2 regions of the Pseudomonas sivasensis genome follow, and region 2 is predicted to be linked to the other one. Evidence: riboswitches for the same ligand, from Rfam matches in the RefSeq annotation. Region 2 holds a riboswitch; the other holds the start of a gene.
What was found. Region 2 has a riboswitch for cobalamin ahead of LRO94_RS12270 (CbtB domain-containing protein). Riboswitches for the same ligand answer to the same signal wherever they lie in the genome.

Region 1: another riboswitch for cobalamin. It lies ahead of LRO94_RS19260 (ABC transporter substrate-binding protein); the one in region 2 lies ahead of LRO94_RS12270 (CbtB domain-containing protein).

What each region holds. Positions count from the first base shown of each region.
Region 1 is NZ_CP090029.1:4,280,996-4,284,249, forward strand. It holds gene LRO94_RS19255 (aldehyde dehydrogenase family protein) at 1-1,031, shown strand, start outside; cobalamin riboswitch at 1,284-1,477, shown strand; gene LRO94_RS19260 (ABC transporter substrate-binding protein) at 1,593-2,603, shown strand; gene LRO94_RS19265 (iron ABC transporter permease) at 2,600-3,254, shown strand, end outside.
Region 2 is NZ_CP090029.1:2,747,655-2,750,908, reverse strand. It holds gene cobW (cobalamin biosynthesis protein CobW) at 1-990, opposite strand, end outside; cobalamin riboswitch at 1,084-1,284, opposite strand; cobalamin riboswitch at 1,326-1,531, shown strand; gene LRO94_RS12270 (CbtB domain-containing protein) at 1,628-1,816, shown strand; gene LRO94_RS12265 (CbtA family protein) at 1,828-2,532, shown strand; gene LRO94_RS12260 (cobalamin biosynthesis protein) at 2,529-2,921, shown strand; gene cobM (precorrin-4 C(11)-methyltransferase) at 2,992-3,254, shown strand, end outside.

The sequences.
Region 1 (3,254 bases), 1.5 Mb from region 2:
CCCACATCGAATACCGCCCGCTGGGCCCGATTCTCGCCGTAATGCCGTGGAACTTCCCGGTATGGCAGGTACTGCGCGGCGCCGTGCCAACCATGCTCGCCGGCAACACTTACGTGCTCAAACACGCGCCGAATGTGATGGGCAGCGCCTACCTGATCCAACAAGCGTTCCGTAAAGCCGGCTTTGCTGAAGGCTTATTCGAAGTGATCAACGTCACCCCCGAGGGCGTGTCCAAAGCCATCGCGGACCCACGTATTGCCGCCGTGACCCTCACCGGCAGCGTGCGCGCCGGCATCGCTATCGGCTCCCAGGCCGGTGCCGCGTTGAAAAAATGCGTGCTGGAACTGGGCGGCTCCGACCCGTTCATCGTGCTCAACGACGCCGACCTCGACGCCGCCGTGCAAGCCGCGCTCATCGGCCGCTTCCAGAACAGTGGCCAAGTCTGCGCCGCCGCCAAGCGCCTGATCATCGAAGCCGGTGTTGTGGAAGCCTTCACGGCCAAGTTCGTCGACGCCAGCCGTGCCTTGGTGATGGGCGATCCCACATCAGCTGCCACCTACATTGGCCCAATGGCCCGCTTCGACCTGCGCGACGAGCTGCACGGTCAGGTCCAGGCCACCCTGGAGGAAGGCGCGACCCTGTTGCTCGGCGGCCATAAAGTCACAGGCGACGGCAACTACTACGAGCCGACCGTACTCGCCAACGTCACCGACCAGATGACCTCGTTCAAACAGGAACTGTTCGGCCCCGTGGCCTCGATCATCACCGCCCGCGACGCCGACCACGCGGTGGCCCTGGCCAATGACAGCGAATTTGGCCTCACCGCGAGCATCTTCACCACTGACGCAGCGAAAGCACGGGATATCGCCAATCAGCTGGAAACCGGCGGGATCTTCGTCAACGCCTTCAGCGTCTCCGACCCACGGGTGGCGTTTGGCGGCGTGAAGAAAAGTGGATTCGGTCGCGAGCTGTCGCACTTCGGCGTTCGCGAGTTCTGCAATGCGCAGACGGTGTGGCTGGATCGAAAATAACCCCGGCTGCGCAGCGGGCCTTTCATGGCAGGCGGCCGTGTTGTGGTGAGCGATCTGATCGCGCATTTAGGCGGGATCAAGCAAAAAACAGATTGCGAAGCTACTGACGAACACACATTGGCCGTCTCCTTTTTGCGAGGCGCGAACGTCCTAGCGACTTTTTAACGATAGGCGCCATGACTTGGCGCGACATCGAAGATCGCGCCACCGGCACGCGAACTGAAGCTCAGCCTCCCTCTGCGAGGCTGAATCAACTACCATAGCGCCGCCGGTTCCCCCATGGGACTAATAGGGAATTCGAAACGCCGCCCGCGGCGTCAATCGAAACTGCCCCCGCAACTGTAGGTGCCGAGCCTGCTCCTTAACGCCACTGGACCTCGTCCGGGAAGGCTGGAGCGTGGCGAAGACGCATCAGTCAGGAGACCTGCCGGCCCAGCACAATCACTAACCGGCGGGGTGTCCGGGAAGGACATCCTTGCCTGCCCGACCGGCAGCGTTCAAGGGCGTATTTCCGAGCCGTACTGCCCCTGCTTCACCTACGGTTCACACGGAGATCGCCCCATGCTGCCACGCGTTACTGCCCTGATCACCGGTCTGGGTTTCTGTGCCCTGGCTCAAGCGGCGCCCACTCACTACCCGCTGACGATCCAAAACTGCGGCAGCGCCGTGACCTTCCCGCAAGCCCCCGCACGCAGCGTGACCATCGGCCAGGCCGCCACCGAAATGCTGTATGCCCTGGGCGTCGGCGACAAAGTGGTCGGCACCTCGCTGTGGTTCAACAGTGTGCTGCCCCAGTACCAGGCGCAGAACGACAAAATCGAACGCCTGGCCAACAACGAGCCAAGCTTTGAAGCCGTGATCGCCAAACGCCCGCAACTGGTGGCTGCCGAGCTGGAATGGGTGGTCGGCCCGCAAGGCGTGGTGGGCACCCGTGAGCAATTCCACGAATTGAAGATCCCCACCTACCTGCTGCCTTCCGACTGCGAAGGCAAGGACAATCTGGTGGGCGCCGACGGCACGCGGCTAGAGCCGTTCCGCATCGAGACCCTTTACAAGAGCATCAGCCAACTGGCCGAGATTTTCGACGTGCAGGCGCGCGGCCAACAGCTGAACGACGACCTCAAGGCGCGCCTGGCCAAGTCCGTTGCCACGGCGCAGAGTAAAGGCCTCAAGCAAGCCAGCGCGCTGGTGTGGTTCTCCAGTTCCGAGATAGCCAGCGACCCGTACGTGGCGGGCCACAAGGGCATCCCCGAATTCATGCTCGAAACCCTCGGCCTGCACAACGTGGTGCAGTCCGATGAAGAGTGGCCCGCCGTTGGCTGGGAAACCATCGCCAAGGCCAACCCGACGTTCCTGGTGATCGCCCGCATGGACCGTCGCCGCTACCCTGCCGACGACCATGAAAAGAAACTCGCCTTCCTGCGCAGCGACCCGGTCACGCGCAACATGGACGCCGTCAAACACAACCGCATCATCATCCTCGACGCCTTGGCGCTGCAGGCCAGCCTCCGCACGTTCGATGGCCTTGAACAGCTGGCCGGCGCCATCGACGGCTACGACCTGCGCAAATGAGTAAAAGCGTGATCCGCACCCTGCTCGCCCTGACCCTGCTTTTAGCCGCCCTACTCGCGGGCGTGGCCATCGGCGAAACGTCCATCGAGCCGCAGGTGGTGCTTCAAGTGCTCGCCAATAAGCTGTGGAACGCCGGCTATCTGCTCGATCCAATCGACGAAGGCGTGGTGTGGAACTACCGCCTGACGCGCGCCCTGGTCGCTGCCGCGTGCGGTGCGGGGCTGGCCACCTGTGGGGTGATCTTGCAGTCGTTGCTGCGCAACCCGCTGGCCGATCCCTATCTGCTGGGTATCAGCGCCGGCGCCTCCACCGGCGCGGTGTTGGTGGCGCTGATGGGCGTGGGCGGCGGGTTGATTTCACTGTCGGCCGGCGCGTTTGTCGGGGCCATGGCGGCGTTTGCCCTGGTGATCTTGCTCGCGCGGGCCAGCGGCTCTATGAGCGGTACCGGCCAGATCATCCTCGCGGGCATTGCCGGTTCGCAGATGTTCAATGCCCTGACCGCGTTTCTCATTACCAAGTCGGCCAGTTCCGAGCAGGCCCGCGGCATCATGTTCTGGCTGTTGGGCAACCTCAGCGGTGTACGCTGGCCTTCGGTGTGGCTGGCGGTGCCGGTGGCGGTTGCCGGCTTGGCGGTGTGCTTGTGGCATCGGC
Region 2 (3,254 bases):
GCGCGTGATGCGTGCTTCGTCAGCACCCCAGGCGCGGTCGAAGTGTTTGTCAAAGCGGGTGCCCACGCCCTGGATCAACAGGCGCATCGGCTTGTTCGGGATCGCGGCGAAGCCTTTGACACGCAAGATGCCGTGTTGCACGACCAGTTGAGTCAATGCGTCGAGCAGCAGCGCTTCGTCGGCCTGGGGCAAGTCGATGGAGATGGAATCAAACGCATCGTGGTCGTGATCGTCTTCACCTTCGTGGTGATGATCGTGATGACTATGACGACCGTCGATATGCTCTTCGGAGCCGGCGCCCAGGCCAATCAACACGTCCAGGGGCACGCGACCGCTGCTGGCTTCGATGATTTTGACGGCTGGCGGCAGCTCTTCGGCGACTTCCAGGCGCACACGGGCCAGGTCTTCCGAGCTGATCAGATCGGCCTTGTTAAGGATGACCAGGTCCGCGCTGGCCAGTTGGTCGGCGAACAGCTCGTGCAGTGGCGACTCATGGTCCAGGTTCGGGTCGAGTTTGCGCTGGGCGTCCACTTGATCGGGGAACGCAGCAAAGGTACCGGCGGCCACGGCCGGGCTGTCGACCACGGTGATCACCGCGTCAACCGTGCAGGCGCTGCGGATTTCCGGCCACTGGAAGGCTTGCACCAGCGGTTTTGGCAGGGCCAGGCCCGAGGTTTCGATGAGGATGTGGTCGAGGTCACCGCGACGGGCGACCAGTTCGCGCATCACCGGGAAGAATTCTTCCTGCACGGTGCAGCACAGGCAGCCGTTGGCCAGTTCGTACACGCGGCCATTGGCTTCTTCTTCGGTGCAACCGATGGAGCACTGCTTGAGGATTTCACCATCAATGCCCAACTCGCCGAACTCATTGACGATGACGGCGATGCGACGGCCCTGGGCGTTGTCGAGCATATGGCGCAGCAGGGTGGTTTTGCCCGAGCCGAGGAAGCCGGTAACGATGGTGACGGGGAGTTTGGCCAGTGTTTTCATCGGATGCCCTTGGGGGCGGGCATACGGGACGATAGGCCCTGCGGCGCGGCGCAGAAGCGGATTTCGTCACCGGATCACCCCGCCCGGTTGAATTAGAAAATCGGTTGCGAGGCAGGTCTCCTGGCTTAGGGCTTGCGGGTCGTTAGACCGGCGCCGGCTGCGCCTTCCCGCCGTTGATGGCAGTGGCGTGGCAGTCGGATGAACCCTTCACAGTTGCGGGGGCAGCCGCGGATTGAACCGCGTTCCCTTCTTAGCTTCGGCCTGGGCCGAAGAACCTCGAAGGTGCAAGGCTACAGGGGCTCGGTGAATTTGACTACCGTCGCTCTGCATGCTTTCCTACATGCCTTGTTTCGGGTGCCCTTCACAGGGTGAAACGGGAAACCGGTAAATCATGCCTGCCATGACCAGTCCGGTGCTGCCCCCGCAACGGTAAGCGAGTGAAGCGTCAGATCCACTGTGCCTGTAAGGCATGGGAAGGCGATGCTTTATAGACCCAGTGTCCCTCGCAAGCCCGGAGACCGGCCCGAAAAATCAGATAACAAACCCGCGGTGGGCGGGCGCTGTTCGGAACTCTGCGTGCCTGGCTCGCGGGGTTTTCATGCGCTCGTTTCATCCAGACACCTGAAAGGGACGCGCCATGTCGATCATCAGCAGCACTTCGCACTCCGCCAGCAGCACCTCTACCTTGAGCCAACGCCTGACCGCCGCCATCGGTGCGTCGATCCTCGGCGCGTGTCTGGTGTATTTCGCCGGTTTCTCGCATATCGAGGCGGTGCACAACGCTGCCCACGATACCCGCCACAGCGCCGCGTTCCCGTGCCACTGAGACCTGCCGACATGATCAAGCGTATTGCGCAAACCGCAGGTTTCACCGGCCTGTTGGCCGCGCTGCTGCTGACCCTGCTGCAAAGCTTTTGGGTCGCCCCGCTGATTCTTCAGGCGGAAACCTTTGAAAAAGCCCCGGCGGCAACCGAAGTGGTGCATGAGCACGCTGCCGGCGCTGCTGCCCACACCCACGATGCCGAAGCCTGGGAGCCTGAAGATGGCTGGCAGCGCGTGCTGTCGACCACCGGTGGCAACTTGGTGGTGGCGGTTGGTTTTGCACTGATGCTGGCCGGCCTCTACACATTGCGCGCCCCCACCCGCACGGCGCAGGGCCTGCTGTGGGGCCTGGCCGGTTACGCAACCTTCGTGCTGGCGCCGACGATGGGCCTGCCACCCGAGTTGCCGGGCACCGCCGCCGCTGATCTGGCACTGCGCCAGACGTGGTGGATCGGCACTGCGGCCTCCACCGCTGCCGGGATTGCGCTGATCGTGTTCGGGCGCAACTGGCTGCTGAAAGTGCTGGGCGCTGCCATCCTCGCGGTACCGCACATCATTGGCGCGCCGCAACCGGAAGTGCACGCAATGCTCGCGCCGCAAGCCCTGGAAACGCAGTTCAAAATCGCTTCGCAACTGACCAACGTGGCGTTCTGGCTGGCCCTGGGCCTGATCAGCGCCTGGCTGTTCCGCCGCAAACGCGACGATCAATACTCCGCATGACCTACGTGGTCGGCCTGGGTTGCCAGCGGGGTTGTGAGGTTCATACCCTGCTGGCGCTGTTTGATACCGCTCTCGCCGAGGCAGGGATTGATCCCCAATGCATCACCGCGCTGGCCAGTATCGACCGCAAACACGACGAGCCAGGCTTACTGGCTCTGGCACGGCACTTGAACCTGCCGCTGGAGTGCTTCAACGCCGAGCAACTGGCGATTTATGAACACCGGCTAAGCCACAAGTCCGACGTCGCGTTCGCCCACACGGGGTGTTACGGCATCGCCGAAAGTGCCGCCCTGGCCCTTGTTGAACAGCTCGGCGGCGCGCCTGCCCAGTTGCTCATCACCCGCAAAAAAACCGCCCAAGCCACCTTTGCGTTGGCCTGCGCCGGTTAAAACCCCGATAATCGCCCTCCCCGATCATGAGCAATCTTCATGCTCGCCCGTTTTTTGACAGGAATTCTCCATGACCGTCTACTTCATCGGCGCCGGCCCCGGCGACCCGGAATTGATTACCGTCAAAGGCCAGCGGCTGATCCGTAGTTGCCCGGTGATCATTTATGCCGGTTCGCTGGTGCCTGCGGCGGTATTGGAAGGTCATCAGGCAGAACACGTGGTCAACAGCGCCGAACTGCACCTTGAACAGATCATCGACTTGATCAAGACCGCACACGCCAAAGGCCAGGACGTGGCGCGCGTGCACTCCGGGGATCCGAGCCTTTACGGAGC